One region of the Exiguobacterium sp. RIT452 genome, then DNA from elsewhere that is predicted to be linked to it. Evidence: riboswitches for the same ligand, from Rfam matches in the RefSeq annotation. Region 1 holds a riboswitch; the other holds the start of a gene.

What was found. Region 1 has a riboswitch for S-adenosylmethionine ahead of msrA (peptide-methionine (S)-S-oxide reductase MsrA). Riboswitches for the same ligand answer to the same signal wherever they lie in the genome.
Region 2: another riboswitch for S-adenosylmethionine. It lies ahead of D3D03_RS08805 (methionine ABC transporter ATP-binding protein); the one in region 1 lies ahead of msrA (peptide-methionine (S)-S-oxide reductase MsrA).

What each region holds. Positions count from the first base shown of each region.
Region 1 is NZ_QXJB01000007.1:34,611-41,902, reverse strand. Features, by position in the region: gene D3D03_RS13715 (DMT family transporter) at 1-451, shown strand, start outside; gene msrA (peptide-methionine (S)-S-oxide reductase MsrA) at 559-1,089, opposite strand; SAM riboswitch class I at 1,194-1,297, opposite strand; gene D3D03_RS13705 (M20 metallopeptidase family protein) at 1,369-2,541, opposite strand; gene D3D03_RS13700 (putative quinol monooxygenase) at 2,620-2,913, shown strand; gene D3D03_RS13695 (C40 family peptidase) at 2,969-5,521, opposite strand; gene D3D03_RS13690 (GNAT family N-acetyltransferase) at 5,697-6,254, opposite strand; gene D3D03_RS13685 (DMT family transporter) at 6,521-6,850, shown strand; gene D3D03_RS13680 (DMT family transporter) at 6,847-7,164, shown strand; gene D3D03_RS13675 (general stress protein) at 7,287-7,292, shown strand, end outside.
Region 2 is NZ_QXJB01000002.1:658,265-665,556, forward strand. Features, by position in the region: gene sufD (Fe-S cluster assembly protein SufD) at 1-217, opposite strand, end outside; gene sufC (Fe-S cluster assembly ATPase SufC) at 236-1,021, opposite strand; gene D3D03_RS08790 (MDR family MFS transporter) at 1,178-2,404, opposite strand; gene D3D03_RS08795 (MetQ/NlpA family ABC transporter substrate-binding protein) at 2,477-3,316, opposite strand; gene D3D03_RS08800 (methionine ABC transporter permease) at 3,348-4,013, opposite strand; gene D3D03_RS08805 (methionine ABC transporter ATP-binding protein) at 4,010-5,032, opposite strand; SAM riboswitch class I at 5,113-5,218, opposite strand; gene D3D03_RS08810 (bifunctional cystathionine gamma-lyase/homocysteine desulfhydrase) at 5,278-6,444, opposite strand; gene D3D03_RS08815 (PLP-dependent cysteine synthase family protein) at 6,437-7,292, opposite strand, start outside.

The DNA of each region.
Region 1 (7,292 bases):
TGCCGGGATGATGATCAGTTTACAAACCGTGTTGAATGCGCGGATGAGTCATGCCTTCGGCGCATGGGCGACGACGACGTTAGTCTTTCTTGTCGGATTGCTCGGCTCGTTGCTTGCCTTACTCTTATTTCGAGGAGGAACGCTCTCGGCGGTCCGCGAAGTTGAACCATTGTATTTGTTTGGCGGATTAGTCGGCGTCGGGGTTGTTTTTTGTGTCATGCGAGGGATTCAACTGCTCGGTCCTTCGATCGCAATTTCGGTCGTCTTGATTTCACAATTGAGTTTCGCGTTATGCGTCGATGTTTTCGGTTGGTTTGGTCTGCCGCAGGTTGATTTATCGCTTGGGCAGATAGCCGGTCTCGCCGTGATGCTGACCGGAATTTTTGTTTTAAAACGGTATCAAGTTGTGGATGAAACGGAACAAACAGAGGACGTCAAAGCGATTTCCTGAGTGGACGACAACAGATACGTCACGTTGGACCGCAAGATCTCGGCTGGAAAAATGAAAAAAGGGATTGCTCATCCGTCTGAGATGACAATCCCTTTTTGGCATTTTGTTTAAACCGTTGCTTCTTCTTTCCAGGCGACGTCGATAAAGGCATCACGACCGGACGCTTTCCGGTCTTTTTTGTAGTGCGCCGGATTTTTTTTGTGGAAGTCCTGATGATACTCTTCCGCCGGATAAAAAGCGTGCGCCGGTTCAATCCGTGTGACAATCGGTTGCTTAAAGCGGTTTGTTGCTGCTAACGCGTCACGCGACGCAATCGCTGCGAGACGTTGTTCTTCCGTATGATAAAAAATTGCCGGTGCATACTGTGTGCCACGGTCCTGGAATTGTCCGCCGGCATCGGTCGGATCCGTCTGCGGCCAGTACAGTTCGAGTAACCGTTCGTACGAAAACAGTGCCGGATCAAATGTAATCTCGACGACTTCGGAATGCCCGGTCGTTCCTGTTTTGACCTGCTCATATGTCGGGTTGTCGACATGTCCTCCTGTATAACCGGACACGATACTGTGAATACCCGGTAGTTCCTCAAATGGTGTCACCATGCACCAGAAACATCCTCCTGCAAATGTTGCTTTTTCCATGTCATCTCTCCCTTTCCCTTGGTTCCTTGAACCGTAATGCTCTCATTTCTGACAGCGAGAAAACGAAAACGACTCCTTTGCTTGGTTGCAAAAGGAGTCGCCGCTTTTTATCAACCAAAGCTTTCGCTTTGCTGGTCGTAGCACCTTGCTGTACGCAGGTTGCTGGGACGTCATCGATCCAGATCTCTCGGTCCACTCTTGATAAGTGTTATATGAAGTTGATGTAAGTTCGTTATCGTTGGGATGATAATACCATTCACAAAAGTGGAAAGTCAATCCTTATGTTTGTAAGGCGCGGAGAACCGTGGCCCCTAACGTTTTGGCTCCGATCAGCAAGGCCTGCTCGTCGATTTCATACTTTGGATGGTGTTGCGGATAAATCGTTCGACCGTCCGTCTTCGCAGAACCGGTAAAGAAGTAACTGCCCGGGACCTGCTCCAGGTAGTAGGCGAAATCGTCGGCAGCCATCATCGGTTTGACTTCACGAACGTGTCCTTCCGGTAAAAAGCCGGCCGCTTCCTGAACGAGCTTCGTTTCATTCGGATGATTCCAAAGCGACGGATAACCGGTCGTGAAATCGATGGAATACGTAGCGCCAATTCCGGCACACGTCGTCCGGGCGACCAGATCCACCTGCTGGCGCAACTGATGCCGGAGTTGTTCATTAAACGTCCGGATTTCTCCGACAATCCGCGCCTCGCCGGTTACGATGTTCGGAGCCGTTCCGGCGTGAAACGAACCGATGGCGACAATCGCCGGCTCAAACGGATCGACCCGTCGACTGACGAGATGCTGAAGATTACAGACGAGCTGTGCGCCGGCGACGAGTGCATCCTGCGTCCGGTGGGGGGCTTGGGCATGACCACCTTGACCGTGGACGACGATTTCAAATTCATCGATGGCACATAACGTATGTCCGCTGTGGTAACCGATCGTCCCAACCGGAAGATCGTTTTCGAGGTGGGTACCAAAAATCGCATCGACTCCGTCGAGGCAGCCATCTTCGATCATTTGAATGGCACCACCCGGAAACACTTCTTCACCGTGTTGATGAATGAAGAGGATTGTGCCCTCGAGTTCCTCCTGCAACGGTTGAAAGGCGGCGGCCAGTCCGAGGACGATTGCCGTGTGTCCATCATGTCCGCAGGCATGCATCACACCGGGACGGATTGAGCGAAACGACAGTTCGGTTTCTTCCTGAAGCGGTAATGCATCAAAATCGGCACGGACAGCAATCGTTTTTCCGGGACGTGCCCCTTGTAATGTCGCGACGATACCGTTACCACCGACATTTTTTTGATACGGGATACCGAGTGCTTCATAATATTCGATGATTTTGGCCGGTGTCCGGACTTCTTGAAACGACAATTCCGGATGCCGGTGAAAATCGCGGCGTAAACGAATCATCTCGGCTTCTTGTTGTGCGAGATGGATAAACAGGGTTTCTAACATCAAAATCATCCTTTACGGTATGTCTTTAGGAAAAACGGGTACAGGTAGAGGTAATCAATTCAGAGGAGGAATCAACACATGGGTGAAATCATCGTCAATGCCGTTCTTACAGTCAAAGCAGGATTAGCGGATCAAGTCTTTCCCATTTTAAGTACGGTTTACAAAGCCACACAAAACGAGCCGGGCTGCTTACGCTATACGTTACATCAATCGATTGAAAATGAACATGAGTTCATGCTCTATGAAGTCTACCAAGATGAGGCTGCACTCGAAGCGCATATCGCATCGGACCATTATAAAGCATACCGCGAACAAATCGAGTTGTATCTCGAAGACCGTCAAGTCACGAAATACGTCGAGATGACGTTCTGAACGATAAGCGAAGAGGGCTGACTTTAAAGTCAGACCCTCTTTTTTGTTTGTGATGTTACATCGATTTAAAGCCAAGGAAATGTTCGCGCCAACGCGGTTCATAGATGGAATTGATCTGCAGTTGCGAGCCGCCGGCATGAATGAAATATTCATTGTCGAGCATGATGCCGATATGCGACGGACCATCGGTATACGTATTCTCGAAGAAGACGATATCCGAGCGTTTTCCACTGCTGATTGTCGTCCGGCGGTTCGTAAAGAAGGCGCCGTACCAATAGCCGCTGACGTTTGTCCGTCCCCCGTATTTTCCGGCTTGGTTCGTTGCGTAATGGATTAAACCAGAACAGTCAAAGCCGCCGTTGGCTGACGTTTGCGATCCCCACGTATACGGTGTTCCCAAATGTTTGGCCGCTGCTTGAATCAATTTTTCACCGCGGGACGTATTTTTCTGGGCAATCCGTGTGTCGCTCGTGACGGTGACGGCACTGACCGGCAGATAGACAGGGGACCAGCCGGATTGAATGACGTAGAAATTTCCGACACGATACCGGGGATAAACACGTTTGCCTTGTTCAATCAAACCGGTGCTTTTCGGGCTGGCCGGTGTTGCGAAATAAGACGTCGTCGCTTTGACGGTATACGTTTTTAACCGATTGACCGCTTGTTGGGTGTAACGCATATCCGGTTTCGTCGTCCCGATATAGGGATTGATGACGTAACCGGTCGTTCCGTTTGGTAACCGGACTTGCCAGAAGTCGTCGTCAATCGCTTTCAGACCAATCAGCTTCGTGCCTTTCGTGAGATAGGCGGCAGGACGGCTGTACGCGACATCTGCTGAAAACAGCGGTGTCTGATCAAAATGTACATAAAAGACCGTTCCGACTTTTGGACGCGCGGTCGGTTTATTTAAGCCGAGTTTACTCGAGTCGACGAAACCAAACGTCGTCCCGACTTTGACGCGGGTGTAGTAGCCGCTCTTGCCGTAAATCGACAGGGCGGTATTTTTTTTGAGTGTTCCGATTTTTCCCGTCAGACTGGCTTTTGGATGCACAACCAGTTTATCCTCGAGCACATAACGGGTTCCGGTGACATCATACAAATCCGGTTTTTTCGTGACGAGATCCGTCGTCTTGAGATAACCGTACACGGAACCGACCTTGACCCGTGTGAACGAACCGCTTGTCCCGTAAATCTCGATTGGTTCCGCCCGTTTGATCGAGCGGAGAACGGTTTTCGCGGTCGTGTCTTTGAAGATTGATGTGTTTTTAGCCGCATACCGAAGTCCGGTCTTTGCGAAGACTTTTGTTTTCGCAAGGGCACTCGTCAAGACGAAGGCATACTGACCGCGGAACAGAATCCGGCTGTAGGCGCCACTTGTGCCATAGACGGTCAATAACGTATTCGTTTGATGATTTTTTAAAATCGGACTGGAACTGTTGGCTGCCTGACGAATCGGGGTCGATGCCTGAACGTACAGGCGGTCCGTTTTGGCGTATGCTTTTAAGGGTGCCAAAGCACTCGTCAAGACGAAGGCATGCTGACCGCGGAATAAAATCCGGCTGTAAGCGCCGCTCGTTCCGTAGACCGTCAGCAGTGTATTCGTCTGATGTTGGGCGAGAACCGGGCTCGTACTGCTGGCTGCTTGACGGACCGGCGTCGGACTTTGCACATACAGGCGGGCAGTCTGTTCAAAAAATGCAAGATCCCCAAGGTGTGCCGTCAAGACAAAACCATATGTATCCTTCAACCGGACACGCGTATAGTCACCGGAGACACCGTAGATGTCGATGTGTTGGTTTTGTGCCAGTGTGCCAAGCGGTTTTCCGGTTGCAGAAGCGGTCGGATAGACAGGCGTGAGTCGTTGGCTGTATTTTTTGCCGGTCACCGAATGCGAGGTGACTTTTGTTGTTCCGAGATGAGCTGTCAAAATGAAAGCATAACGACCATTCAACTTGATCCGGGTAAACGTGCCTGACGTTCCGAATGTTTCAACGGATTGATTGACGGCGTATTCTGCAAGGGCGGTTCCATTGGTATCAGCTGTCGGGTAGACGGCTGTTTTCTGTTGCACAAAACGTCCTCCGGTCGTTGCATAGACAGGAGTCGCACTGAGATCCGCCGTCAACACGAACTGATACACTGTGCCTTGCTTAATGCGTGTAAAAAGTCCTTCTTGTCCGTATGTATCGACTGCCGTATTCAGTGCCAACGCATCGGTTGTCACCGTCTCTGAAGCAGCTGTCGTATAAAGCGGTGTCGATTTATTCGTATAACGGCTGTCGATTTTTGAATAAGTTGGAGCGGCGGCTAATTGGTCGGTCTTAACGAATCGGTGGACACCGTCGAGCAGGATGCGTGTAAACAGACCTTCTGTCCCGAACGTCTCGACTTCCGTCGCAGCAGGTAAAGTTTGAAGGGCGTCCGTACTGTCCGTTGTTTCAAAGACCGGTGTTTCTGCTTGGGTGAATTGTTTGCCGGTCGCGACGTCCGTCTGTTGCTCGGCGACTGCCGGAGCGGCGTCACCTTCCGCAAGTCCCTGGACCGGAAACGAACTGAACAGCATGACGGAGGCGGCCAGTGAGGTGAACCATTTTTTCGAAAGAGGCATCGTATGTAAACTCCATTTCTCATAGAAAATTAATTTTAATCCAGCTAAAACTAAGTTTACCATGTTCGATTTTTATAGTGTAAAAAGATATCAAAAAAAGTCAATCATCCACCAAATTAAACAGGGGTAGTCAGATACAAAAAAACCGATGCCTCCTTCGAGGCACCGGTTTGAGTTATTTTTGATTGTCTTCATGATCAACCTGCCATTCCCAATCGAGCATGCCGTAAATGAGGGAATCGCGCCAGTGGTCTTCCAGATACACCGTTTCGCGAAGTTGTCCTTCTTTTGTCATCCCGACTTTTTGGAGGACACGTTCGGAGGCGACATTTCGCGGGTCACATGTCGCTGTAATCCGGTGCAGTTCCAGTTTCTCAAAACCGAATTCAAGTAAAAAGTTGGCGATGAAGGTAGCATAGCCGTTTCCCCATTCGTCGGGAGACAAGATGTAACCAATCTCAGCCGTTTTATGTTCGGTATCGGTGATGACGAGTTCGCCGGCTCCGATCACGTGATCATCTGGAAAGGTAACCGCAAAGACATAGCGGCGGCGTGGACTCTCGAGCTCACTTTCGAGAGCGTCGTGAATGAACTGTTTGCTATCACTTTCGGAGTTGGGTCCCCACGACTGATACTGACTCACGATGGGTTGTGAGGCATAGGCATGGACGGCTTCCAAGTCTTCTGGCGTGAAACGGCGGATTCGCAGTTGGTCATTGATTTTGTAGCGCATGATGGACTCCTCCTCTATAGTTGACTCTCTATACCTATTAGCCACTTTCGGCGATTTTCCTGTTTGACAGGTAAAATCAAGCGTGCTAAAGTCGGGGTATCGAATGAAAAGAAGAGTAATCCTCTAGGGTTCCGTTCGGCTGGACCAAGGGAGGAACATGAGGGACACCTCATGCAACGGAGGGATAAAAGCCCGGGAGTAAAGCGTTTTTTACGCTTGCTCCCGGGCTTTTTTGTTTGAACCAACATCTATGAGGAGGAAATAACATGACAAAATATTGGTTAAGTATCGTCCTGGCGTCTTTTTTTGAAGTCGGCTGGGTCATCGGATTAAAACACGCAGCGACACCGCTCGAGTGGGGGGCGACGATCATCAGCATCATCGTCAGTTTCAGCGTTTTGATTAAAGTCAGTAATCATCTGCCGGTCGGGACCGTCTATGCCGTCTTTGTCGGACTGGGAACAGCCGGTACGGTGTTGACCGACATTCTGCTGTTTGGTCAATCCGCGTCGCTCATCAAGTTGATGTTGATTGCCGTTTTACTTGTTGGTGTCATCGGTCTGAAGTTAGTCAGTGGGGAGGGTGAAAAACAATGAGTTGGTTCTATTTGATTTTGGCGGGTTTATTTGAAATGTTAGGTGTCGTCTTGATTAATACGTTTAATCAGCAGAAAAACCCGAAAAACCTGATTTTGATGTTTGCCGGTTTCGGGTTCAGTTTTTTATTCCTGACCTTGGCGATGAATGAACTGCCGATGGGAACGGCATACGCGGTCTGGACCGGAATCGGGGCAGCCGGTGGTACGATTCTCAGTATGATCTTTTACAAGGAAGCGAAAGACTGGAAACGGTTGGTCTGTATCGGTTTGATCATCAGTGCGACCATCGGATTAAAGCTGATTGGGGAATAAACATATCATTTAGATTACTTTTCTCATCCGAGCCGACTTGGTGGCATATTTTAGTCGGAAAAAGGAAATACTCCTTATAAGACAGTACGTCATTAAAATCGTGCATAAGGGGATGGATCGGTATGAAG
Region 2 (7,292 bases), on a different contig from region 1:
TATCCGGTGTCAGACCTGTTACTGTCTCAAGATCTGCTGTTCCCTCTGTGAAGTTCCAGCCACCGATTTTGATTTTTTCTACTTTTGGCAATGCGAGCGTTGGGGCAAGATCCAGTGCGTCTTGACGCTTAGAGATCATCCAAGCGGGTTCCCCTAAGCGAGTCGCACGTTCTGCCACTGCCTCGCGATTTACTGCAAGATTCAGTTCTACAGTCATCATGCTTCCTCCCTCGTCTTACGCTTTTGTTTCGATTTCGACTTCTTCGATGCCGAGTTCTTTTTTAACCCAGTCATAACCTTCTGCTTCTAAACGGTGTGCCAGTTCTTTTCCACCTGACATGACGATTTTTCCGCCCATCATGATGTGGATGAAATCTGGCTCGATATAGTTCAAGAGGCGTTGATAGTGCGTGATGATCAAGCAGCCGAATTCAGGTGAACGCATTTCGTTGACACCTTTTGCGACGACTTTAAGCGCATCGATATCAAGACCTGAATCGATTTCGTCAAGGATGGCGATGGCTGGTTTCAACATCGTCATTTGGAGGATTTCATTCCGTTTCTTCTCTCCGCCTGAGAAACCTTCGTTAAGGTAACGGTGTGCCATTTCGCCCGGCATTTCGAGAAGACCCATTTGTGCGTCGAGTTGACGGATGAATTTCATGAGTGAGATTTCATCGCCTTCTTCGCGGCGTGAGTTGATTGCTGAACGCAAGAAGTCCGAGTTCGTGACACCACTGATTTCGCTTGGGTATTGCATCGCGAGGAACATACCTGCTTGTGCGCGTTCGTTGACTTCCATCTCGAGGACGTCTTCGCCGTCGAGTGTGACTGAACCAGACGTTACTTCGTAAGTCGGGTGACCCATCAATGCTGATGCGAGTGTTGATTTACCAGTCCCGTTTGGTCCCATGACCGCGTGGATTTCGCCGCCTTTGATTTCTAAGTTGACGCCTTTCAAGATTTCTTTGCCGTCGATTGCGACGTGTAGATCTTCAATCTTCAAGTGTGAAGCCTTCATGTAGAATCCCTCCATCTATTCATTTCGTGTCTGACGATTCAGTTCACGAGAGTTACTAATTTAGTATCATTCTAATCTTAATGAATCATACCACATTATTCAAGCGTCATCGCTCATGGTTTTTTCTCAAAACGAGCGTCTTTGTTGAGAATGACTTTAAAGTGAGACGACTTCCTTCTCTTCTTCCGGTTTCGACTGGCGATGAACCCGCTGTGACAGTAGGAGCAGTGGGATGCCGAGTAAAGTCAAGAGCGCTAAGGCACCAAATATCGGCAGTGGTCGATCTGCGCCAAAATAAAGTAACAATTGACCGCCGACGACCGGTCCGACCGATTGTCCGATTGACGTCAAGCCCATCGCACCGAAATAACTCCCCCGTAATTCCGGTTTCGCAAAACTGTCCGTCAAGATGTCCGTCATCGTGAACATCATCACTTCCCCGCACGTGAAGATGAACATCGCGCCGATCATTAACCAGACGGTTCCGGCATTCGCCATGACGAACAAACCGACGGCGACGGTCGCAATGCCGACCGTGATCGACACGAGCGGTGACGTCTTGACGCCGAACTTCATGATTGGATACTGGACGACGAGCACGGTGATCGCGTTAATCGTAATCAATAAGGCAAACAAACTCGTCCCGCCCGACAATAAGGTCGTCGTCGTCAAAAACTGCGGCAACGTCGAGTTGAACTGACTGTATCCGAAGACGCCGAAGATGATGCCGGCGAGCGCGAACGTAAAGGCGACGTCGGTCTTCAGCAGACGGACCGTTGCGCCGAACGACACCTTTTTCCCGCCGTGACTTTCCGTGATCGGATGCCGCTTGAACAGGATGAAGATGGCGACGCCGTAGCCGAGATAAACGAACGCTGTAATATAGAAGGTAATCGCCGTATTTCCGGCACTGAGCAACAACGCAATCCCCGGTCCGATCGCGGCTGCGATGTTGATGCACGTATAACGGATATTAAAGACGAACAACCGGTTTTCTTCCTCCGTCGTATCACTGATCAATGCCCTCGCTGACGGTTCGAAGACGGACCGGAACACCCCGTTCAGGGCACTTAAGGCAAAAAATGCCCAAAACGTCTCGACTTGTGCCAGTCCGATGAAGACGAGGACAAATCCAAAGGTTCCGCTCAGCATCATCGTCCGCCGGCCATACCGGTCGGATAACGTTCCGCCAATGAAGCTCATGACGAGACTCGCGATGGCCGAGATACTGAGAATCCAACCGACATCAACCGGGCTGAACTTTAAGACGACGGATAAGTAAATCGCAAAAAACGGCATCGTGATGAATGTCCCGAGCCGCGCGAAAAACGTCCCGAGCAAAACCCCGATCGTCAATGGATGAAGCTGTTTTAAACGTTGCATGCAGATCCCCCCTTTAAACAAAAAAATAATGCATCCTTCCATTATATAGGAAGAATGCATTAATCGAGCAGATTATTTGCTGACCGGAACGACAGCACCTTTGTATTCTTTCGTGATCCAATCTTGTGTTTCTTTTTTGTGGAGAATGTCTAAGAGAGTCGTGACGCGTTTGTCTTTCTCGTCGCCTTCACGTGTAACGATGATGTTGACGTATGGTGAAGACTCGTCTTCAAGCGCGATTGAATCTTCAAGCGGGTTCAACCCGTTGTCGATCGCGTAGTTCGTGTTGATCAAGACAGCATCGCCTTCATTGTTTTTGTAGGCTTGCGGTAAGAGTGACGCTTCGATGTTCGTTTTGAACTTGATGTTTTTTGGGTTCTCGGCGATGTCTTCGAGTTGCGCATCCGTTGTTTTACCGTCTTTTAGTTTGATCAGTCCTTCGTTTTGAAGGAACGTCAATACACGTCCACGTTCTGCGACGTTTGAGCTCGTCAAGATCGTTGCGCCTTTTGGCAATTCATCAAGTGACTTGTATTTTTTAGAATAGACACCGAGTGGTTCAACGTGAACACCGCCGGCACTTTCAAATTTATAGTCTTTGTTTTCTTTTTCTTGTTGCTCAAGGTACGGCACGTGTTGGAAATAGTTTGCGTCCAGTTCTTCTTCAGCGAGTGCTTTGTTCGGAAGAACGTAATCCTGGAACTTTTTGATTTCGAGTTTGTAGCCTTTTGCTTCATATTCTTTTTGAACGTGCTCGAGGATTTCAGCATGGGGAACGTTTGATGCTCCGATGACCAATGTTTTTGAATCGCCGCTGCCGCTGCCTGATGAAGATTCTTCTCCACATGCTGCAAGGCTGACTGCTAAGACCGATACTGCTGCTGTGCCGACAAATTTTTTCCAAAGTTTCATGAATGATTCCTCCAATGAATTAAAGTTAGTATTATCGTTTATCGATTGCCTTGACGAGCAAATCACCAATAATCTGAATAATAAAGACGATGACGAGAATCAATAGTGTCGCAATGACGATGACGTCATTTTGGGAACGTTGGAATCCTTCGATGAAGGCCATGTCTCCCAGTCCACCACCACCGACTACTCCGGCCATTGCCGTGTAACCGACGAGTGCGACGAGTGTTACGGTAATACCTGAAACGATTGCCGGAAGAGCTTCCGGAATCAAGACTTTATAGATGATTTGGAATTTCGTTGCGCCCATCGATTCGGCTGCTTCAATGACCCCTTTATCGACTTCACGAAGAGCGAGTTCGACCATCCGGCCGTAAAACGGTGCCGCACCCAGAATTAACGCCGGTAACGCAGCGGTCGGTCCTAAAAATGATCCGACGATGATTAACGTGACTGGAATCAATAAAATCAACAGGATAATGAACGGAATCGAGCGGAAGACATTGACTAAAAAGCTGAGTACGGAATACAGCGCTCGGTTTTTAAACAACAGTTCTTCGTTTGTCGCGTATAACAAGAGACCGATGACCAGTCCGAGGATAAACGTCGCGAGCCCTGAAACAGCCGTCATATAAACCGTACTGCCGGTCGCTTCCCAGACCATTTCCCAATCCAATTCACTGAAAAATGTACTCATCGATGATCCACCTCCACTTCAACGTCACTCGCTTGAAGTTTGGCGATGACCGCTTGTGTTTCATGTTCGGCACCGATCAACTGAATGAACAGTGTCCCAAGGGCACCGTCTTGCGTCTGTCCGACGTTCCCGCCAATGATATTAAATAATAAGGTCGAATCTTTCATGACTTCGGCAAGAATCGGGCTTTCGGCAGTTGAACCGACAAACGTCAACTGAACGATTTTCCCGGTCGGATACCGTTCCCTTAATTTCGCAAACGTCAATTCGTTTTCTGATGAAGACGTTAACTGTTTCACGAACTCTTTTGTCATCGCTTGTTTCGGATGACGGAAGACTTCGGCGACCGGTCCTTGTTCGACGATTTTCCCGGCTTCCATGACGGCGACCCGGTTACAGATTTTTTGAATGACGTGCATCTCATGTGTGATCAAGACGATGGTCAGTTTCAGTTTTTTGTTGATGTCGACGAGCAACTCTAAAATCGAGTCCGTCGTTTTCGGATCCAGCGCGCTTGTCGCTTCGTCACATAATAAGACGTCCGGGTTAGACGCCAGTGCCCGGGCAATCCCGACCCGTTGTTTTTGCCCACCCGACAGTTGGGACGGGTAAGCCCCTTCACGTCCGTCGAGTCCAACGAGTTGAATCAGCTCGGCGACCCGTTCTTTACGGCGTGCTTTCGGATAACCACCGAGTTCGAGCGGGAACATGATGTTTTCTTCGACCGTCCGTGACCACAGCAGGTTAAAGTGCTGGAAGACCATCGAGACGTTTTTGCGAACACCGCGTAATTCTTTTGGACGTAACGTCGTCATTTCGACTCCGTCGATTTGAATCGAACCACTCGTCGGAGCTTCTAACATATTCAATAATCGGATCAAGGTGGACTTCCCTGCTCCCGAATAACCGATTATTCCAAAAATTTCACCGCGCTCGATTGTTAAGTCGACATTGACGACGGCTTCAACCGATCCGCGCTTCGAGCGATAAATCTTTCCTACATCCTGTAAGCGAATCAATACTGTCCCTCCTAAACGTAAAAAAAGTGCGCACGTTTTAGAGCAAACGCGCGCACTTTTTCAGTACACAAAACCATTTGCTCTCATCTTGCAGACATTCGTCTGCTGGAATTAGCACCACTTCGGAATAAATTCCGCGGTTGCCGGGTTTCATCGGGCCAGTCCCTCCACCACTCTCGATAAGAGTATTCGGTATTTAGTTATTTTTAATATAATCTGAATATTAGCAGGGGTTATTTTGCTTGTCAAACAGTTTTTTCTGAAACCGGTTGAAGCAGGCTGAAAGCACGTGCTAAATCTTCTTTCAAGTCTTCTGCGTCCTCAAGTCCAACCGAAATCCGGACAAGACCATCCGTGATGCCGAGCTCAGCGCGACGTTCTGCCGGAATCGAGGCATGTGTCATGCGTGCCGGAACAGAAATCAAGCTTTCAACAGCTCCAAGACTCTCAGCCAGCGTGAAGAAGTGTGTCGCTTCGACGAGTTTCTCCGCGTTTTCCGCTGATCCGACATCAAAGCTGATCATGCCGCCAAAACCAGTCGCCTGTTTTTGTTGTGTCGCATGACCCGGATGTGTTGGAAGTCCCGGATAGAAGATGTTCGAGACGACATCTTGTTCCTGTAAGAACTGAACGAGATCGTGTGACGTTTCTTCGATTGCATCCATCCGGATACCAAGTGTCCGTAAACCACGGACGAGCAGGAAGCTGTCCTGCGGTCCAAGAATACCGCCTGTCGAGTTTTGAATGAAGTGAAGGTCTTCACCAAGTGCATCGCTGTTGACGACGACGAGTCCGGCAACGACGTCTGAATGTCCGCCGATGTATTTTGTGGCACTGTGCAAGACGATGTCTGCGCCGAGTGCAAGTGGTTGTTGCAAGTATGGTGTCGCAAACGTGTTGTCGACGACGAGTTTTAAGTTATTACGTTTCGCGATGTCAGCGACAGCCGCGATATCCGTGACTTTCAATAATGGGTTTGTCGGTGTTTCGACGTACAGCATCTTCGTATTGTCTTGAACCGCAGCTTCCGTCGCGGCAAGATCCGTCGTATCGACGAACGTCACTTGGATGTTGAACTTCGGCAAGACACGTTGCATCAAACGGAACGTTCCGCCGTAGACATCATCGGTCATGACGATATGATCACCTGACTCAAGCAGGTTAAAGACAGCATGAATCGCAGCCATTCCTGATCCGAAGGCAAAACCGCGTGCGCCGCCTTCGAGGTCCGCGATCAATCGTTCGATGCTTGTCCGTGTCGGATTGGCTGTCCGCGAGTATTCGTAGCCTTCTTTTAATTGACCGATTTTCTCTTGTTTGTACGTACTCGTTTGATAAATCGGAAGTGTAACGGCACCAGTTGCTCGATCGACGCCTGTTCCTCCATGAATCAATGCTGTCTTTTTACGCATGTGTCTCGTCCACCTTTTCAAAGATTTGTTGGCTCAAATACCGTTCGGCACTGTCGGCGAAGACGGTGACGATGGTACTGCCGGGAAAACGTTCTGCAATATCAAGTGCTGCCGCGAGTGCCGCGCCGGCTGAACTGCCGACGAGCAGACCTTCACGTGCCGCTAATTCATGAACTTTCGTAAACGCGTCGTGGTCCGAAATCGTATGAATCTCATCGACCAGATCGCGGGAAACAAGGCTCGGCCATTTAGCCGTACCGATGCCTTCCGTCTTATGCGGTCCGGCTGGTCCCCCGTTGAGGACGGATCCTTCCGGTTCGACGATCGCGCCTTTTGTTCCAAGCCGCTCTTTCAAGTAAGCAGCGGTTCCTGCAAACGTTCCGCCTGACCCGCATCCGGCGACGAACCAATCGATGTGATCGAGTTCCGCCATCAGCTCAGGACCAAGTGTCCGCTGATACGTGACCGGATTTTCTTCGTTTTCGAATTGAAGCGGGACATAGCTGTTCGGAATCGTTTGTCCCAGTTCTTTTGCTTTATCAATCGCGCCTTGCATATCGAGTTCAGTCGGTGTGTTGACGACAGTCGCGCCGAGTGCCCGCATCAACGTCTGTTTCTCCTGACTGAATTTTTCAGGAACGACACAGATGACTTGTAAGTCATATTTTTTAGCGGCGAGCGCCAAACCGATGCCGGTGTTGCCGGCAGTCGGTTCGATGATCGTTCCGCCTCGTGTCACATATCCTTGTTCGATAGCTGCATCAACGAGTTGAATGCCCAGGCGGTCTTTGACGCTGCCCCCAGGGTTCATCCATTCGAGCTTCGCCAAAATCCGCGTACCAGCAGGC